One region of the Actinomadura verrucosospora genome, then DNA from elsewhere that is predicted to be linked to it. Evidence: riboswitches for the same ligand, from Rfam matches in the RefSeq annotation. Region 1 holds a riboswitch; each other region holds the start of a gene.

Region 1 (4,643 bases):
GGACGTCCTCGACGGGCACGCCGTCCCGCTCGGCCATCGCCAGCAGGTCGGTGCGCAACCGCCCCGCCGGCAGCGAGTGGAACTTGTTGAACACGGGCTCCACGGCGAGCGGGTAGACGAACGAGGCGAAGACGACGAGGACGAACCCGCCCGCGGCGGCGCCGGCCCACCAGTGGCGCGGGAAGCGGCGGATGAGGGCGTAGAGGAGCAGCAGGGCGATCGTGTAGATGACCCACGTGACGGCGAGGGACTTCGCCTGGTCGACGAGCCATGCGGGCCAGCTCTGCGTGGACAGCCCGTATCGGCGCAGCACGGACTCGCTCCAGATGTGGAACGGGAGCCCGGCGACGCGCAGCAGCGTGGTCAGGGCCATGGTTCCGAGGATGATCCGAAGCGGCCGGCGGCGGGTTCTCGCGGTGGCCCAGCCGATGAACCGGGCGCCCAGCGGCGTGAGGCCCAGCACCAGGATCAGGGCGAGGCCGACGAGGAGCCCGGTGTAGGCGGGCGGGTTGACGGCCGAGTCGAACGCCCGGGAGCGGGCGATCTCGGCGGGGGTGAAGTCCAGCGCGGGATCGGGTTCCACCCGCCCGCCGGGGACGTGCCCGGGGAGCGGGTTCCACGGCGTGGTCCTCGCGAGCACGGTCGCGACCCCGGCGAAGAGCACGGCGGCGGTGACGGCGGCGGCGATCCGGGGCCGGCGCGCGGGGGCGGCGCCGGGGGTTCCGGCGGCGGAGTTCCCGGCGCGGTCCTCGTCGGTCTCCGCCTCGCTCATGCGAGCTCCTCCTTCACGTAGTCGCGCCACAGTGCGGTGAAGCGCTCCCGCGTCAGGCCGAGCACGTCGCGCAGCGCCGCGGCCTCCGGGGCGCGCCCGGCGGCCCGGTAGAGCCGCACCAGCGCCGCTTCACCGTACCGGTCGGCGACCATCCGGCAGGCGAGCCAGGCCTCCTGGTAGGCCTGGCTGAGGCGGGGGGAGCCGCCGGCGAACGCGTCGGCGGAGGGCAGCGCGGAGGGCGCGCGCCCGGCGGAGACCTCGCGGCGCAGCTCGCCCGCCGCCGACCGGGTGCTGATCTTGACGCGCCGGTAGCCGACGTAGTCCGCGAAGCCCTCGATCAGCCACAGCGGGGTGCGCCCGTCGCGGGCGCCGCCGGTGGCGACGTGGGTCAGTTCGTGGGCGAGGACGACGTCGCGGCCCAGCTCGTTGAGGCGGCCGAAGGTGCCGGGGGAGACGATGACGCGGTCCTCGCCGCGACCGCCCCCGGCGGCCGGGGCGACGGCGGCGAGCGCGGCGATCTGGCCGAGGCTCTGCCCGGGGCCGGCGAGCGCGGAGGCGACGGTCGCGTCGGCGGGGACGAGCGCGACGACCCGCCGCGCCCACCCCGTGCCGACCACGGACGTCACGACCGGGACGGCCGCGTCCAGCCGCCGGGCGATGCCGTCGAGGCCGGCGCCGTCGCCGACGACCAGGCTCGTGCGGCCCCTGACCACCGTCAGGGGGCCGCAGTCCCAGATGTCGGTGTCGTCGGCGAGGCCGCGGGACGTCCCGTCGCCGACGATCGTCCACGCACCGCCCCGCGGGGCCAGCGTGAGGTAGCGGGTGCGGGCCACGTCGCTCCGGTCGAAGCCGCGCAGCCTGTAGCGCGCCTCGACGCGGACGACGGCGGTCTCGCCGTCCACGGTCTCGACGCGGACGACGCGCTCCCGCCAGCCTTCCAGGGGAAGCTTCCGGAGGTTCCCGTACATGCGGGACTGGGTGTCCTGGAAGGCGGCGGGGGCGTTGCCCACCGTGGCGAGGAACGCCATGCGGTCGCCTTGGCGGACGGCCGCGGCGCGATTGGCGAGGACGGCGGAGGCCAGGGAGGGATTGAACGTCCCGGCGGACGGGGAGCCGGGAGCACGGGCGCCCGCCGCCCGGCCGCCGGAGCGCGAGCCCGCCAGGCCGGCGCCTCCGGCGAGGAGGACGGCGACCCCGCCCGCGCCGAGGGCGAGGACCCTGCGCCGCGTGACGGGGGCGTCCTGCCCGGGGCCTTCCTCCATGGGCGCGATCCTATGCAGGGCGCGGGGCGTGGGGCGCCGTCACGACCGGTAGTCCGGGTAGCCGTAGCCGACGACGACGTCTGTGGAACGTTCCTTTATCCGGACGGCGTTGTCGGTGTTGCCCTCGACGGTCTCGATCGTGCCATCGTCGATCTTCTTGACCACCATGCCGACGTGCTCGATGTCGTCGACGGACTCACTGCCGCCCCACGAGAAGAACACGATCGCGCCGGGCCTCGGCTCGTTGCCCCAGCGGCCGTGCTCCTGGAACCAGCGGGCGTGGGCGACCGTCCAGGCGTCGCTGCCGACCTGGTCGCTGAAGCCGATCTGCTCGCCCACCCAGGAGACGAACATGTCGCACCAGTTCGCGTCGCCGTAGCCGCTGAGGGAGCCGCCGTCGCGCGCGAGGGTCTCCCGCGCGCGGGACGTGGCCATGTACCAGTCCTGGAACTTGGTCTCGCCGCCGCCGTCCTCCTCGACGCCGACCTGCGAGCGGGCGAGCTCGATGGCCTGCGCGGCGGTGGGGCGCGACTTCGCGACGGTCTTCGGGGCGGCCTTCTCGGAGGTCTCCGCCTTCGGCTGCTCGGGCTGGTCCTTCTTCGCCGGAGCCTTCGAGCCGGTCGTCTTGCGCTCGTCCTCGGCACGGCGCCCGGGCGGGCCGCCGTGCGCCGTCAGGCCGGGGGCGAGGTCGGCCGCGGCGGCGGCCCTCACCGGGGTGGAGCCGAACGGCAGGACCGACGCCTGCGCGGTGGCGGCGGCGGTGCCGAGCACGGCGGCGCCGACGATCACGCCGCCGGTCGTCCGCCAGGTCAGGGACAGGGGGTTCGGCTTGCGGTGCCTGCCGTGGGTCTTCTTGCAGTGCGCGCGTGGCACGGGGGGATCTCCTCGACTTCCATGCCGCCTACCGGGTTAGCTGACGGGTTCGGGCGTGGAAGCCGCCCTACGGCCCGCGAAGGCAGGCCGATTCACCCCGAAAAGGACGCAGTGGGTCCCCGGTTCCACGGTGGACGCGCATGCGGGGCACGGCGGTCCGCGGACTCGGCGGTGACGTGCCCGGGGGCGGGCACACCGGTTCTGAATGGGGAATCTCGGCGGGCGTGGACGCCCGCGGAGTGCAGGGGGTGGGGGCGTGGCCGCGTGGCGGCCACGCCCCAGGTAACGCTGCGGGATTCACTCCTTCTCTTCCAGACGCCTACCGGGTTAGCTGACGGGTTCGGGCGTGGAAGTGGCCCTACGGCGGCTCTCACCGGACTGCCGGGAGAGACGCGCCGATTCACCCCGGGTGCCGGAATGCCCGTCCGGAGAGTTCCTCCGGACTCCGGCGCAGATGGGTCCCCGGTTCCGCGCTGAGGCGGATTCGGCGCTGCCGCTGCGATCCTGGGGGCGAGATGGGGCCCGGCGCGGGACCTGTCTCCCGCGTGCGAACGAGCGGCGCCTTGTGTTGTGGACGGACGGCGGCCCGTCTCCGGGGACCGTCCGGGGCCTGCCCCGTGTACGCCACCGCGGCTGCGCGCTCAGCGCCATGCACGCTGCGGGCGTGCGCACGGTGGACGGGGTCGGCCGGGTCTGCGACGAGACCGTGCGGCGCCTTCGGGCGCCGCGGGACGGCACGTGGGGCGTGCCGCCTGGGGGGAGCGGCGCGTGGCTCGCGCCGCCGTCACGCGGGTGCTGGATGCGCCGCGTGGGGCCGGGGCGCCAGGTGGGCGCCGCGGGTCCACGGCGTCTGGAGGGCGCCGTGAGTGGTGCAAAGGTACCAAAACCCCAAAAGAAGGCAAACCCCCCCAAAATCAACAACGGACCAGGTCAAGCCTGGTCCGTTGTCGATGGAGGTCCCGTGACGCCCGTGGAGCAGGGGGTCAGGGGGTGTGTCAGGGGCGCCCGGCGCCGTAGAAGTTGCTCTTGTAGTAGCCGGAGCTGATGTCGCTGATCTTGACGACGTCGCCGGTGTGCGGGGCGTGGATCATCTTGCCGCCGCCCACGTAGAGGCCGACGTGGCCGAGGTTGCTGAAGAACACCAGATCACCGGGCTGCATGTTGTTCCAGGCGACCCGCTTGGAGCTGGTGTAGGCGTACTGGGTGTTGGTGGTGCGGGTGATGCTGACGCCCGCGGCGGCCCAGGCCTTCATGGTCAGACCGGAGCAGTCGTAGGAGTCCGGGCCCTCGGCGCCGTAGGAGTAGGGCTTGCCGAGCTGCGCGTAGGCGAAGTTGAGCGCCGTGCGGGCCGGGCCGCTCGCCGGGCCGTTGTAGGTGCCGCCCGTGGGGCCGCCGCCGCCCGGGCGGGAGGGCGTGCTTCCGCCGCCGAGCCGGCGCACGAGCGCCTTCTGCTTCTGCACCTGCTTGTCGAGGTCCTGCTTCTGCTTCTTCAGCTCGTCCTGCTTGGACTTCACCTCGTCGTAGGCGGCCTTCGCCTGGGACTGCTCGCGGCGGAGCCGCTGGGCGGTCGCGAGGAACTGGGTGAGCTGGGAGCTGCGCTCGTGCGACAGGTGCGAGAAGACGGCGGCCTGGTCGAGGATCGACTGCGGGTCGTTGCTGCCGACGAAGCCGGTGACGTCGGCCGAGTCACCGTTCTTGTAGGCGGTGGCCGCCATCTGCGCGATCTTGGACCGCTG
Region 2 (4,643 bases), on a different contig from region 1:
GCGGCATCGTGCTGATGATCCTCGGGGTGAAGACGCTCCGGGCCGCGCTCACGGTCGGGTCCCCCCGTCCGCCCGAGCAGGACGGGCGCCGCACCGGCTTCACGGGTGGATACCTCACCGGCCTGATCACCAACCTCGGCAACCCCAAGGCGGGAGTGTTCGCCATCTCGGTGCTGCCCCAGTTCGTGACCGAGGAAGGCCCGGTGTTCCTGTCGACCGTCGCCTTGGGAGCCCTGTGGGCGCTCGTCAGCGCCTCCTGGTACATGCTGCTCACCTGGGCCGTCAGCCGAGGGCGCGCACTGGTGTCGCAGCCGACCGTCCTGCGGGGGCTCAGCATGACCACCGGTGCCGTCCTGCTGGCGCTGGGCGCTGCGGTGGCAGTAGGTGTCTGAGGGCTGGCCCGGTCAGGTCCGCGGGCCCTGCTCGCCCGCCGCAAACCGTGAGCACCTGCGCGGGCGGCATGTGCAGGGGCGCCCAGAAGCGGTGAGGCGTGCTACTGAGTGGAGGTGTCGGCCGGTGGGGCGAGGCCGGTCATTGCGAGGTCGACGATGGCGTTGACGTGCTCGGCGTCGGCCGTGCGCGGGGTGAGCAGGCGGCGGTAGTAGGCGGCGCCGTAGAGCAGTTCGGTGACGAGGACCGGGTCGGCGTCGGCGCGGACCTGGCCCTTGCGCTGCGCTACGCGGATGCGGTCGGCCGCGGCGCCCGCCAGGTGACCGATGAAGTTGTCCCACAAGGCCTGGTGGAGGTCCGGGTCGTGCTGGGCCTCGCCGATCAGTGCGCGGTAGTGCGGGAAGACGTGCGGGTCGCCGAGGATGCGCGAGGCCGCCGCCATCTGCGTCTTGATGTCCGCGACGAAGTCACCGGTGTCGGGGAAGGTCGCGTCCATCTTCCAGGTGGACAGCAGGCCGTCCAGCAGCACGGCCGCCTTGGACGGCCACCAGCGGTAGATCGTGTTCTTGCCGACGCCGGCGCGGGCGGCGATGCCCTCGATGCTGACCTTGCGGTACCCGACCTCCTGGCACAGGTCCATGGCGGCCTTGATGACGGCGTTGGCGGCCTCTTCACTTCGGCGCTCAGGACGTCTGGGTGACATGGGGACAGCATAGCCCTCAGGCGGCACGGAACGTTCCGTATTGACGCGGCGAGCGACGGCGGGCATGCTGAGGCGGCACGGAACGATCCGTGCCGCCATCGAAGGACGAACCCATGAAAGTTGAGTTCACCCACGACATCGCCTGCGTCTGGTCGGCGCTCGGCTACGCCCGCTTCCAGCGGGCCGCCGAGGAGCACCGTGCGGGTGGCGGCGAACTGGAGGTCGTCTTCAGGCCGTACCAGACCGCGGGTTCCGCGGCGGAACCGCCGCCGAGCCGCGGCCATTTCCCTCTCGCGCCCACCGCGCGGGTCGAGCAGATCGCACGGGCGGCGGCGGTCGACGGCCTGGTGGTGAACCTCGACCGGATCGTGCCCGCCCGCACCGCCGACGCCCACCGGCTCATCGCGCTGGCGGCCGCGCACGGCACCGCCGAGGACATGACCGCCCGTCTTTACCGCGCCTACTTCAGTGACGGTCTGGACATCGGCGACGTCAACGTGCTGCGGGGCTTGGCGTCCGCGACCGGCGTCAGGTGGGACGGCGAGCGGCCCCACGCGGAACCGGCTCGGTCCGCTCGCGTGTCCGGCCCGCGAGTGCCGGTCTTCCGGTTTCCCGACGGGACGGTCCTGGTCGGAGCCGTGTCACTCGCCGCGCTGAAGGGTGAGTTGATGAGGGCCGACTCACCGCGCTGGCGCTCCAGCAGGACCACGCATCCGCGCCCGGCTCCGGTGCGACTATGACGCGTCCTGGTCGGTCGTGAACTTGGGCACCTTGATGACCAGCCCGCGGGTGGGGGCGCGCTCGGGGGTGATCGTCTCCCGTTGGGGCGAGGTGGCGACCAGAAATCTTGGGTCGACTTGACTGGACCGCAGCCCTTGCGTTGAGGGCGCTTTGGGGAGTCTTTACAGGTCAGCGGCGTCTTTGGGGTGTGCTTGACGAAATATGGGGCCGCTTGAACCTGTTGTGGGTGTGTGACCGACGGGAAAGCCCGTCCGGAGCGCCCGACCAGATCGTGACGGGCGCATCGAGTCCCTGATCATCAGGACGGCCGATCAAGGCACGTCCGCCGCCGAGTCCGCAGAGCGCCGATCACTGGCCGAGCGGAGCCGGGGACCCACCGAAACACCGGGGTGAATCCGCACTCCCGCCTTGCGCGGGGTCGCGGTAGGGCCACTTCCATGCCCGAACCCGACAGCTAACCCGGTAGGCGGACTGGAAGACCTCAGGAGAACCTTCGCATGACCGCTCGTACTTTCGACCTGACCAAGCGCATGGGCACCCGCTTCGCCGCCGGAGCCGTCCTCTCCCTGGCGAGCGCTTTCGGCTTCGCCTCCCTGGCCCCGTCCGCCCATGCGGACACCAAGCCCGCGAACACCGCGCACGTCGCCGCCGCGCCCCAGGCCGGCGCCAACGGCGCGAAGACCGCCACCGCCGGCGCCTCCGCGCAGGACGTCATCAAGCTCGCCCGCACGCAGATCGGCACCCACGAGGACGCCTCGGGCAACAGCAAGTTCAACGACTGGTACGTCGGCTCGCCGCTGGGCGAGCAGAACGCCCACCGCATCGGTTCCAAGAGCGCCTCGGTCTACAAGGGCCAGTCCTGGTGCGACATGTTCGTGTCCTGGCTGGGCCAGCACACCGGCACCAAGGGCATGGGCGCCGACGCCTACACCGTCAGCCACGCCAAGTGGTTCAAGAAGACCGGCCGCTTCGGCCAGACCCCGAAGCCCGGCGCCGTGGTCTTCTTCGCCTGGAACGGCGGCGGCATCAAGGGCGTCGAGCACGTCGGCATCGTCGTCAAGGACAACCACGACGGCACCATCAACACCATCGAGGGCAACACCGGTGACGCGGTGAAGAAGAAGGTCCGCGACACGTCCACCGTCGCCGGCTACGGCTACCCCCAGTACCGGTGAGCCAGGGCCGCTGAGCGGCCCGTTGCCCCGCACCGTCCAGTGGTGCCTCCCCCTTCTCCATCCCTCCGCGATCACACCCACGTCGCGAGCACGCCCACGTGCCGTGCGCCGGATCCGTCATGCCCGAACGGCGAGCCCCCGACTAGCCGAAGCCGTGACCCGGCGCCCCGGACCACCGAGCAAAGGATGAACATGCAGAAGCGAGCCATCGACACCGCCCTGATCGGTACCGCTCTCGCGGGCCTGCTGGCCGCGGGCGTGGCGGCCGGGACCTCCCACGGGGCCCAGGCCGACGAGCCGATGTCGCACAAGGTCATCGGACAGCAGGTGGCCGGGCAGCAGGTCACCGGCCACAAGATGACCGGACAGCTGGTCACCGGACAACAGCTGAGCGGGCACAAGGTGACCGGACAGCCGGTCACCGGAAAGCAGGTGACCGGAAAGGTGACCGGCCAGCAGGTGGGGCAGCCCGCCGCGAAGGCCACCCACCACGGCACCGCCAAGGTCGCACCGAAGCGCCACGCCGTCCTGTCGGGCAGCACCAAGGCGTCCTACTTCTGGGACGACGGCTCGGGCGTGAACGGCGACACGGGCGCCCCGGCGGGCGGCAAGCCGATGCAGAAGGGCCTGTTCGCCAGCCCGAGCTGGCCCATGCACACCAAGGTGAAGGTCACCTACAAGGGGCGCAGCGTCACCGGCTTCGTCGGGGACCGCGGGCCGGGCGAGCCGTCGCACCGCGGCGTCATGCTCGACCTCGACACCTACACCTTCCGCCACCTGGTGGACGGCAAGAAGCCGCGGAGCAAGTACGACACGGGCACCTCGGCGGGCCACCTGAAGGGCGTCAAGTACGAGATCCTGTCCTGGGGCCACGGCGCCGGCAAGAAGGGCGCCCCGAAGCCCCTCGGCTGATCAGGCCCGACCGGGTGACCCCTCCTGGCCTCACCACGGACCCCGCTCCCGTCTTCGGACGAGGGCGGGGTCTGTCACGTCCGGGGTAGGACTGGGGTGGGGCGCCAGCCGGGCGCTCCTGGGCGAGGGAGTGCCAGTGGGATTAGACGTCAGAGCGATCCAGGTAGTGACCTGCGACATCTTCGGGACGACCGTCGACTGGCGGACAGGGGTCGCCGGCCAGGTGGCGGCGATCGCTGCGGAGTGCGGTGTCGCGTTGGAGAGCGAGGCCTTCGCCGACCAATGGCGCGAGCGGTACCTCCCGTCCATGCAGCGGGTCAGCAGCGGAGAGCGGGAGTGGGTGTACCTCGACACGCTGCACCGGGAGTCGCTGGACGAGCTGCTGGAGCTGCACGGCGTTGCTGACGCCTTCGACGAGACCGCACGGCGGCGGCTCGTCCGGGCCTGGCATCGCCTGCCCGCGTGGGACGACTCGGTGGACGGCCTGGCACGCCTGAGGGAGAGCCGCGTGGTGGCGGCGCTGTCCAACGGCGGGTTCGCCCTGCTGACGCACCTGGTCAAGGGGGCGGGGCTGCCGTTCGACTGCATCCTGTCGGCGGAGCTCGCCCGCACGTACAAGCCCGAGCCGGAGGCGTACCTGACAGCAGTGCGGCTGCTGGACGTGGAACCGGCGGAGGTGCTGATGGTCGCCGCGCACAAGTGGGACATCGACGGCGCCAGGG
Region 3 (4,643 bases), on a different contig from region 1:
CGGGCGTCGACGCCCTGCGGGACGGACGGGTTCGACCAGACGTTCGGGATCCCGCGGGCGGTGAAGCGGCCGTGGGCCGTCAAGCAGGGGTGGTCGGGGTTCGGGGAGACGCCGTCGGAGCCGTGCCATGTGCGGCCGGCGGCGTGGCGGCCCGACCTGGGGCTGGGGCGGCCCGTGCTGCACACGACGGGGGTCGTGGGGGACAAGATCGTGGTGGTGCTGACGCTGCATCCGGCGGGGACTCCGTTCGGGACGGCGGCGGCGCGGATCACCTCGCTGACGCGGCAGGTGACGCGGGTGTGACGTGGGTCACACGGCGGGGAACGGGTCCGTTTTGAGACGGTCACCGGAAGTGGTCGGCTTCGGGCGTGAACGGAAAACCCGGGCAAAGATCTAGCCTCTTTGCAGGGACATGGGCGAATAGTCCCTCACTGACGTATGTAGCTTTTTTCTCCCAGGGGCAGGTGACGCCGAACGGGGGACGGGGTTGGCGGAAGCGGAAGGCACGCAGCCCGGGGTGCCCGGCGCGGACGTGGAGGACCTCCGGGGCGCGGCGCGTGACCGGGCCGTGCTGGCGGAGGCGCGGGTCGTGCTGGCCCGGCGTCTCGGCGTCCCGCCGGGCGAGGCCCTGCAGCACCTGATCTGGCTCGCGCGCGATCTGGACATCGACATGGCCGAGGCGGCGTCGCTGCTGGTCAAGGACGGCGGCGCCGGGCCGGTGGGGGCCGTGGTGGCGGGGCGGAGGGCGCCGCGCGCCGAGGAGGTGCCCGCGGAGCGCCAGGCGGTCCTGTCGGAGGCCGAGGACGTCCTGCGCCGGGTGACGGCCGAGGACACCGCGGGGGACGCGGAGATCCTCGCGAGGGTACCCGACGACCCGGCGGCGACGGCGGTGCTGGAGGGGGCGCTCGACTCGGCGGCCCACCTGGTCCCGGTGCGGGGGCCGGACGGCAGCGTGGTCGACTTCCTTTTCGCGGAGCTCAACGGCATCGCCAAGGACATGTTCGGGCGGGGCCGGGAGGAGCTGACCGGACTGCGGCTGCTGCGAACGGACCCGGGGGCGGTGCTCAGCGGCCTGTTCGACGACTACGTCGGGGTGCTGGAGTCCGGGACGCGTTTGGAACGTTCCTCGATCCAGTACTCGACGGCTCAGCGGGGCCTGTCCCGCTCGTCGCGGATGAGTGTGCGATGCGTGCGGGTGCCTACCGGTATCTGTGTGACATGGCGGTACCACCTGGCCGAGGACCGTATCGCGCGGCGGCTGGAGCGGGTCGAGCGGCTCGCGCTGATCGGGTTCGGGGAGTGGGACCTCGCCACCGGGGAGGCGGACTGGACGCCGCAGATGCTGGCCAACTACGGCCTGTCTTCCGACGAGGTGCCGCCGATGCCGCACGACCTGCCGAAGGTCGTGGCCGACGACGACCTGCCGCTGGTCGAGGAGGCCGTCCAGACCATGTTCTCGCGGCGTGAACCGGTCGAGGCGGAGCACCGCGTGATCAGCCATGACGGGACGCCCCGCCATCTGTGGGTGTTCGCCGAGCCCGTGCTCGGCGAGTCCGGCCTGCCCGTCTCGATCAACATCGTGTCGCAGGACATCACCCGGCGGCGCGGGGTGGAGCGCGCGCTGGCCGAGACCCGGCGGCAGATGCTGCGCCAGCAGGCGCGGACGGCCCAGGAGCGGCGCGTGGCGGTGACCCTGCGGCGGGCCATCCTGCCGGACGAGGACGAGGTCGAGCAGCTGCCGGGCCTGTGCACCTCGATCCGCAGCATGGCGGCGGAGAGCACGGCCCGCATCGGGGGCGACTGGTTCGCGACCAAGGCCCTCCAGGACGGGCGGGCGATGTTCGCGATCGGGGACGCTGCCGGGCACGGGCTGCCGGCGGCGGCGGCGATGGCGCGCACCCGGAACGGCCTGCTGGGTCTCGCCTGCACGGGGGAGCGCCCGGGGCGGCTGGTCGGCTGGCTGAACGAGCTGATCGGCGGCATGGACCCGCCGGCGACGGGCACCGCCATCGTCGCCCACTACGACCCGTCCCGGCACGTCCTGGAGTGGACGTGCGCGGGCCATCCGCCGCCGATCCTGGTCCGGGACGGGCGGGCGACCCCGCTGGAGGTGGTCCGCGACCCGATGCTCGGCGCCATGCCCGGCTGGGAGTACACGACGATCACCACTGGACTCACGTCGGGCGACATGCTCTTCCTCTACACCGACGGCCTGGTGGAGCGCCGGGACGCGGACCTGGACGAGCGGATCGTCCGCCTGACCCACATCCTGCGGGACTCCTCCACGCGTCCCGACCGGGTGCTGGACGAGGTGCTGGCGCGGATGGAGCACGACCGGGCGGCGGACGACACCACGCTGTTCGCCCTTTACGTAGAGTGACCGTCCGGGCCTCGCGGTGACGGACGGCACGCCTGGCCAGCGAAGATCACCTAGTGTGACGTGCGCCTCACCCGGCGGGGCGGCCGGGTGGCGGGCCGCCTCGGCGGAGACCGTCCGACGCCCCCTATTCGATCTTCTTTACCTTTTCCCGAAGGCTCGGTAAGGGCGGCGGGCAAGGGGTTGGGCGCCTCTCGAGAAAGATCGGGAAGAGGCGGCGCCGCCCCGGTGTTGGGAGTCTCTTGAGAGGGCTTTGAGCAGGCAAGACTTTACTTTATGCCTGGTTTGCTTTTCTTGAGAAGGTTGGTACCTTCGATCCCGAATCACGCAGCGCGTCCCATGCGTTGCCACCGGCCGCACCATGCGCGGCCGAGGATCGCGGAGCGGTATCCGCACGCGATGCGCGCCAATCGACGCGCGCCCCCTCATCAAGATCTGCCAGAGAGAACATCCGTATACCTGCACCGCTCCCGCGGTGCGAGGCCGAGTCCGTCCGGTCGGTGACCGGAGCGGAGCCGGGGACCCACGTTTCTGGGGTGAATCGGCGCGCCCGAGAGTCGCGCCGTAGGGCTGCTTCCATGCCCGAATCCGTCAGCTAACCCGGTAGGCGCCATGGAAGACAAGGAGATTCCCTGCATGTCCGGTCTTTTCGATCGACTTTCGCTCAACCGCCTCACCCCCGAGGACAAGGCCGTCGGCGTCGCCGTGGGCGCGGTCCTGGCGGGCGCGGTCGGGCTCTCGGTGGTCAACCCCCTCGCCGGCGGCCGCGCGGCCGCCGAGACCTCCGCCCAGGCGGCGGTGGTCTCCGAGCAGGGGACCGCCGCTCACCAGCCCTCCCGGGCCAAGACGGTGAAGGCCGAGAACGCCGTCGCCGAGGCGCGGCGCGAGGGCTTCAAGGTCCCCCCGCACGCGGTCAAGCCCGCCGAAGTGATCAAGCTCGCGGAGTCGCAGGTCGGCGTCCACGAGGGCAAGGGCGGTCAGACCAAGTACCACAAGTGGTACATCTCGACTCCGCACGCGAAGGCCACCGCCAAGCGCGACGGCGGCTTCTCGGTCAAGGAGTACAACGGCGCCCAGTGGTGCAACATGTTCGTCTCCTGGCTCGGCGCCCAGACCGGCGTCAAGAACATGGGCTGGGACGCCTACACCGTCCAGCACGCCAGCTGGTTCAAGCAGACCGACCGCTGGGGCCACAAGGCCAGGCCGGGCGCCGTGGTGTTCTTCGACTGGCAGGACGGCTCCAGGGCCGGCATCGGTGACATCGACCACGTCGGCATCGTCGTCAAGGACAACGGCGACGGCAGCATCACCACCGTCGAGGGCAACACCGACAACGCGGTGCAGAAGAAGGTCCGCGAGAAGTCGCAGGTCGTCGGCTACGGCTACCCCGACTACGCCCGCTGATCCGACGCGTCCCGAGAAGGTGCGCGCCTCGCGAAGGCGCCCGGCCTCCAGGCCGGGCGCCTTCTGGCGTTCCGGGTGTTGTGCCCAAACCCTCCGGTGACGGTGGGTAATGCTAAGCGTTGACAGCCTTTGATCCCTCTTGGACCTCAGTGCGGAGTTCCTGGAAAGGAATCCAGCACGCCGGAGTCTGCGGAGGGGGATGCCCATGGCGGTGCGCCCGGATGTCAGCGTGGTGGTGATCGCCTACAACGACGCCCGCAGGCTTCCGCGGGCGGTGGCCTCGACGCTGGCGCAGTCGCTGGGCGGCGTCGAGACGGTGATCGTCGACGACGCGAGCACCGACGGGACGGGCGAGGCCGCCGACCGGCTCGCCGCGGCCCATCCGGGGCGGGTCCGGACCGTCCACCTGCCGGCCAACTCCGGCGGCTGCGGCCGTCCCCGCAACACCGGGATCGAGGAGTCCACCGGCCGGTACGTGATGTTCCTCGACAGCGACGACCTGCTGGACCGGCACGCCTGCCTCAACCTCCTCGCCGCCGCCGAGGACACCGGCGCCGACGTGGTCTCGGGGCTCTGCGACCGGATCTTCCTCGACCTGCCCGAGGGCGCCAAAGGGCGGATCCGCCCCTGGTACCCGTGGCTCTACCGGCACAGCGCGGTCTACGGGTCGCTGAGCGAGAGACCCGATCTCCTCTACGACACCCTCTCGACCAACAAGGCCTACCGGCGCGGCTTCCTGGAGGAGCACGGCCTGCGGTTCGTCGAGCGGCTGCACTACGAGGACCTGCTGTTCACCGCCGAGGCCTACCTGGAGGCGGGGCGGACCGCCCTGATCCCGCACCGCGTCTACAACTGGCTGGTC
Region 4 (4,643 bases), on a different contig from region 1:
GAGGAGCCGGCCGGCCCCCAGCTCGTGGTGACCGGCCGGATGATGCGCCAGTGCGTCGACCACTACCTCGCGGGCCGCTCCCTGGACGATCCGCTGCTGAGCCCGCTGGCCTCCCCCGGCCGCCTGAGGGGCCTGCCGCCCCTGCTGCTCCAGGCGGGCACGGGCGACCACCTGGTCGGCGACGCCCGCCGCCTGGCGGAGGAGGCGAGCGAGCAGGACGTGGACGCGCGGCTGGAGCTCTACCCGGTGGCCACCCACGGCTTCCACCTGTTCTGGACGTTCCTCCCGGAGGCGGCCCGCGCCCTGGACCAGGCGGGACGCTTCGTCCGCGACGTGACCGCCGCGTCCGCCCGGCACCGCACCGGTTCCTGAGGCAGAGGCGCCTCCGGCACGGAGGCGGGCGGGGCGCGGCGCCGCCCGCCTCCGTGACCGGCGGTCCTCACTGCTTCAGCAGGGACCTCATCTTGGCGATCTCGGCGGTCTGCGAGGAGATGATGGTCGCCGCCATCTGCTTGGCCGGGGGGAACTGCCCGGAGGACTGCTCGGCCTTGGCCATCGCCACGGCGCCCTCGTGATGCTGGATCATCATCGTGAGGAACGCCCTGTCGAACGCCGCGCCCTTGGCCGCCTCCAGTTCCTTCATGTCCTTCTCGCTCATCATGCCGTCCATGCCGTCCGTGCCGCCGTGGTGCATGCCGCCCATGCCGGTCGTGCCAGGCGAGGGGACGGGGGCGCCCCAGGCCTTCAGCCACGCGCCGAGCTGCTGGATCTCCGGTCCCTGCGCCTTCTTGATGTCGGCGGCCAGGGTCTTCACCTCCGCCGACGAGGCGCGGGTGGCGGCGAGGTCGGCCATCTCGATCGCCTGCCGGTGGTGCGGGATCATCATCTGCGCGAACATGACGTCCTGGCCGTTGTGCGGTCCGGCCTGCGCGCCGCCGGCAGGTGCCGAGTGGGCGGGCATGGAGTGGGCGGGCATCGAGTGGCCCGTCGAGCCGCCGTCGTCGCCGTCGCCGCACGCCGCCAGGGCGATCGCCAGGGCCGGGACGGTGATGAGCGCGAACGCTCGCTTCATGGTGGTGAGCCTTCCGTGTCGAGTGCTGTGATCGGTGGTCGGCGGCGGCGCCCGTTTCCGGGCGCCGCTGGACCTGTCACAGCCTCAGCACGCTCAACCTGTGCAGGGAGGGTCTCGGCGGGGGCCGTCCGACCAGGAGGATCCGCACCCGCGGCGGCCGCGACACGGCCATCGGCGGCGACCTCCGCAGGCGCAGCGCCAGGAGGGCCGCGACGAGGGCGAGTGCGAGCAGGGTCAGCATGGCCAGGCAGACCTGGCCGCCGGGGTGGTCGGGGTGGCGGTCGGAGTGATGGCCGCCGGGCCGGTCGCCCCGGGGCGGACGGTGCCCCGCCATCGCTTCGGCGGCGGGGGCGGCGTGCCCGGCGGCCATGGACGTCAGCGGAACGCCGCCCATCTCCGCCGGGCTCGCCGTGGACTGGAAGCCGTGCATCGCCAGCAGCCCGAGGAGCACGAGCAGGCCGGACGCCAGCCGGAGGACGTCCGGGCGCACGGAGCGCCTCGGCCGTCCCACCGGCCGTTCCGCGTGCGCGCCGTCCCGTGCGGGGAGGCCGCCGACGTGCGTGCTCATCTCGCGGACCAGGGTAGCGAAGGGTGATCGGCGGTCACCGGCGGGTCACCGCTTCGAGGGGTCAGGCGACACGGACCCCGCCCGCGAACGGGCGGCCGGCGATGGGGGCGATCTTGACGACGTCGCCGGTCTGCGGCGCGTGGACCATGTTGCCGTTGCCGATGTACATGCCCATGTGGTGCAGGTCGCTGTGGAAGAACACCAGGTCGCCGGGCTTGAGCTGGCTCATGCTCACGTGGGTCCCGGCGTTGTACTGGCTGCCGGTGTAGTGGCCGAGCGTGATGCCGACCTGCGCGTAGGCGTAGAGGGTCAGCCCGGAGCAGTCGAAGCCCTTGATGTTGGCGCCCTGCGCGGTGCCGTAGCTCGGGCCGGACGCGTTGCCGCCGCCCCAGGAGTAGGGCACGCCCTGCTGGGCGAGGGCGGCCCGGACGGCCGTCATGGCCTTGGCCGAGGCCCCGCCGGAGTTGAGGTTGGGGATGGAGGCGGGACCCGTGCCCGCGGTCCTGAAGGTGCCGAGCTGCTTCTCGACCTTCTTGAGCTTGATCTGGAGTTCCCGGCGCTTCTTCCTCGCCTCGCCGGTGAGCGCGCGCACCTGGGCGGCGCGCTGCTCGGCGGCCTTGCGGGACCGGTCGGCGCCCTGCATCACCTGGAGCATCTGGGTGATGCGGACGTCGTTCTGCTTGGCGAAGTAGTTGAGGGTGGCCGACTGGTCCAGGACGGCCTGCGGGTCGGACGACGAGGCGAACGTGATGGCCGGGTCCGCCGGGCCGTTCTTGTAGCTGTCCGCGGCGATCTTCGCCATGCGTTCGCGCGCTTCGTCCAGCGCCTTCTGCTGGCGCAGGGCGCTGCTCTTGGCGAGCTTCGCGGCGTGCTCGGCCTGCTTGAGGCGTTCGCGCAGGCCGTTGTACTGCTCGCTGAGCTTCTCGGCCTCGTCGGCGAGCTTCTCCTGCTGCGCGGTCAGTTGCTTGCGCGTCGGCTTCGGCTCGGCGTGGGCGGGCGCGGGCGCGAGAAGCCCGGCGGACAGCGCGAGGGCGGCCGTCCATGCCGTGACGTCGCCGAGCCGGCGGGTGCGGATCCTGCGGCGGGCTGTCGTTCGGGGGCCGGCAGCTCGTCGCTGCATGCGGTGTCCTCTCCTGTACCGCCTACCGGGTCAGCTGACGGGTTCGGGCCGGAGTCGCCCTACCGTCCCGCGGGACGGACTCACCCCTGAAGATCGGGTCCCCGGTTCCCCGGACGGAGACGTCCGCGGGATTCGGCGCGGTCGCCGGCCGTCCCCGGCGGGGACGTCGGACCGTGACCTCCTACGGAGCGTAGGAGGTTTACGGTCGGTTCGCCACCGAAGCGGCAGATTTCCCCAAATGCCACATTCCGCCTCAGCAGGCCGCGGCGAGCTCCACGACCGCCGCGGCCCCGGCCAGGAGCGGCGCGGCGACCGCCGCCACCGCGAACAGGCCCGCCGCGAGCCGGACGGCGCGCCGCGGCCTCGCCGGGGCGCCCTCCAGCCGCAGCACCCGCTCCATCAGCGCACCGGCGGCCGGCGTGCCCGCCGCGCCGAGCGCCCCCGCGCCGGCGGGCGCCGCCGAGAGCCGGCACAACGCGTCGACCAGCGGCTTCCTGCCGTGGACGCGGACCGCGGCGTCGTCCGCGGCCATCTCCAGCAGCAGCGGCAGCCGCGCCTTCGCGCGCCGGACGGTCGGCAGCCACGGCAGCATGGCGTGGACCAGGTCCAGGGCCAGCAGGAAGACATGGTGGCGCTGGCGCAGGTGCGCGCGCTCGTGCGCCAGGACGGCCCCGAGCTCCTCGGCGCTGAGCGCCCGCTGGGCCCCGGTGCTGACCACGATCGCGCGGTGCCGGGACGGCAGCGAGTACGCCACGGGCACGGGGTGGTCGAGGACGAGGACGTCCGGATGGCGGCGGTCCTCCCGGGCGACCAGCCGCAGCATCTCCCGGTGCCGCCGGCGGTGGCGCACGGCCCGGCCGAGCCTCGGCAGGCCGCGGGCGAGCACGGCGGCGCAGGCCGCGGCGAGGACGGCGGTCGCGACGGCCGCGGCGGCGGTGGCGAGACGGCCGTGATGGGGCAGGCAGTCGCGCAGCCGGGACAGCAGTCCGTGCCCCGGACCCGGCGGCGCGAGCAGCCCCGCCGCCGCGATCCCCGCCGCGGCGATGAACGTCCCCGCGAGGGCGGCCGTCCAGCAGGCGATGGCCGTCCCCGGGCCGACGGCGGAGCGCCTGAGGAGGTCCAGAACGGGCCCCGCGGCGCATCCCAGCAGGACCACCGAGACGACGAGCCCGACCACCAGCGGGATCACGGGATCACGCGTCCTCGCCGGCGGTCCGCCGCCGCAGGGCGTCCAGGAGGTGCCGGGCGTCCTCCGGCGGGACGCTCTCGGCGAACCTCGCCAGGATGGCGCCGTGGTCGGAGGCCTCGCTCAGGGCGTCCAGCATCAGCTCGACCGCGTACTCCTCCCGCGGCCGCGTGGGGCTGTAGCGGAAGGCCGTGCCCTCCTGCGTACGCCGGAGGAGGCCCTTCTGCGCCAGGCGTTCGGCCACGGTCTGCACGGTGTTGTAGGCCAGTGCCCTGTCCGCGTCCTCGTTCAGCTCGGCCAGCAGCTCACGGACCCGCAGCGGGCGGGGCGCCGCCCAGAGCACGTCCATGATGGAGCGTTCGAGCGATCCTCCGAGTGCGGACACGCGGTCACCTCCGTACCGCCCCCATTGTGCCGGACGTCTCCTGGGGGCCGGCCTCCTGGAGCGGGGTCTCTCCAGCGTGGGCGGGTTCCCGGCGGCCCGGCATCCACCAGTTGGCCCTGCCGCACAGCTCCATCACCGCGGGGACGAGGACCATCCGGACGACGGTGGCGTCGACGAGCACGGCGACGGCCATGCCGAGGCCGATCTGCTTGACCGACACGTCGGGGCCGAGCAGGGACGTCGAGAAGACGGCGATCATGATGGCGGCCGCGGCGGTGATGACCTTGGCGGTGCGCGCCAGCCCCCGGGTGA

The links. A riboswitch is a leader RNA that binds a small molecule or an ion and turns the genes downstream of it on or off. The one in region 1 is predicted to bind cyclic di-AMP.
Region 2: linked by a shared signal. The riboswitch ahead of ABD944_RS07810 (CHAP domain-containing protein) and the one ahead of ABD944_RS38615 (CHAP domain-containing protein) in region 1 are both predicted to bind cyclic di-AMP.
Region 3: linked by a shared signal. The riboswitch ahead of ABD944_RS04025 (CHAP domain-containing protein) and the one ahead of ABD944_RS38615 (CHAP domain-containing protein) in region 1 are both predicted to bind cyclic di-AMP.
Region 4: linked by a shared signal. The riboswitch ahead of ABD944_RS31685 (NlpC/P60 family protein) and the one ahead of ABD944_RS38615 (CHAP domain-containing protein) in region 1 are both predicted to bind cyclic di-AMP.

Annotation. Positions count from the first base shown of each region.
Region 1 is NZ_BAABEV010000061.1:16,907-21,549, forward strand. It holds gene ABD944_RS38605 (M48 family metallopeptidase) at 1-772, opposite strand, end outside; gene ABD944_RS38610 (hypothetical protein) at 769-2,034, opposite strand; gene ABD944_RS38615 (CHAP domain-containing protein) at 2,074-2,907, opposite strand; cyclic di-AMP (ydaO/yuaA leader) riboswitch at 2,917-3,072, opposite strand; cyclic di-AMP (ydaO/yuaA leader) riboswitch at 3,209-3,407, opposite strand; gene ABD944_RS38620 (C40 family peptidase) at 3,903-4,643, opposite strand, start outside.
Region 2 is NZ_BAABEV010000005.1:96,313-100,955, reverse strand. It holds gene ABD944_RS07825 (LysE family translocator) at 1-392, shown strand, start outside; gene ABD944_RS07820 (TetR/AcrR family transcriptional regulator) at 494-1,093, opposite strand; gene ABD944_RS07815 (DsbA family oxidoreductase) at 1,207-1,833, shown strand; cyclic di-AMP (ydaO/yuaA leader) riboswitch at 2,167-2,317, shown strand; gene ABD944_RS07810 (CHAP domain-containing protein) at 2,332-3,009, shown strand; gene ABD944_RS07805 (RlpA-like double-psi beta-barrel domain-containing protein) at 3,202-3,921, shown strand; gene ABD944_RS07800 (haloacid dehalogenase type II) at 4,088-4,643, shown strand, end outside.
Region 3 is NZ_BAABEV010000002.1:358,843-363,485, forward strand. It holds gene ABD944_RS04015 (hypothetical protein) at 1-303, shown strand, start outside; gene ABD944_RS04020 (PP2C family protein-serine/threonine phosphatase) at 488-2,380, shown strand; cyclic di-AMP (ydaO/yuaA leader) riboswitch at 2,849-3,001, shown strand; gene ABD944_RS04025 (CHAP domain-containing protein) at 3,014-3,781, shown strand; gene ABD944_RS04030 (bifunctional glycosyltransferase/CDP-glycerol:glycerophosphate glycerophosphotransferase) at 3,987-4,643, shown strand, end outside.
Region 4 is NZ_BAABEV010000038.1:77,261-81,903, reverse strand. It holds gene ABD944_RS31700 (alpha/beta hydrolase fold domain-containing protein) at 1-372, shown strand, start outside; gene ABD944_RS31695 (DUF305 domain-containing protein) at 440-1,072, opposite strand; gene ABD944_RS31690 (DUF6153 family protein) at 1,149-1,640, opposite strand; gene ABD944_RS31685 (NlpC/P60 family protein) at 1,702-2,760, opposite strand; cyclic di-AMP (ydaO/yuaA leader) riboswitch at 2,764-2,908, opposite strand; gene ABD944_RS31680 (M56 family metallopeptidase) at 3,014-3,949, opposite strand; gene ABD944_RS31675 (BlaI/MecI/CopY family transcriptional regulator) at 3,954-4,331, opposite strand; gene ABD944_RS31670 (MMPL family transporter) at 4,336-4,643, opposite strand, start outside.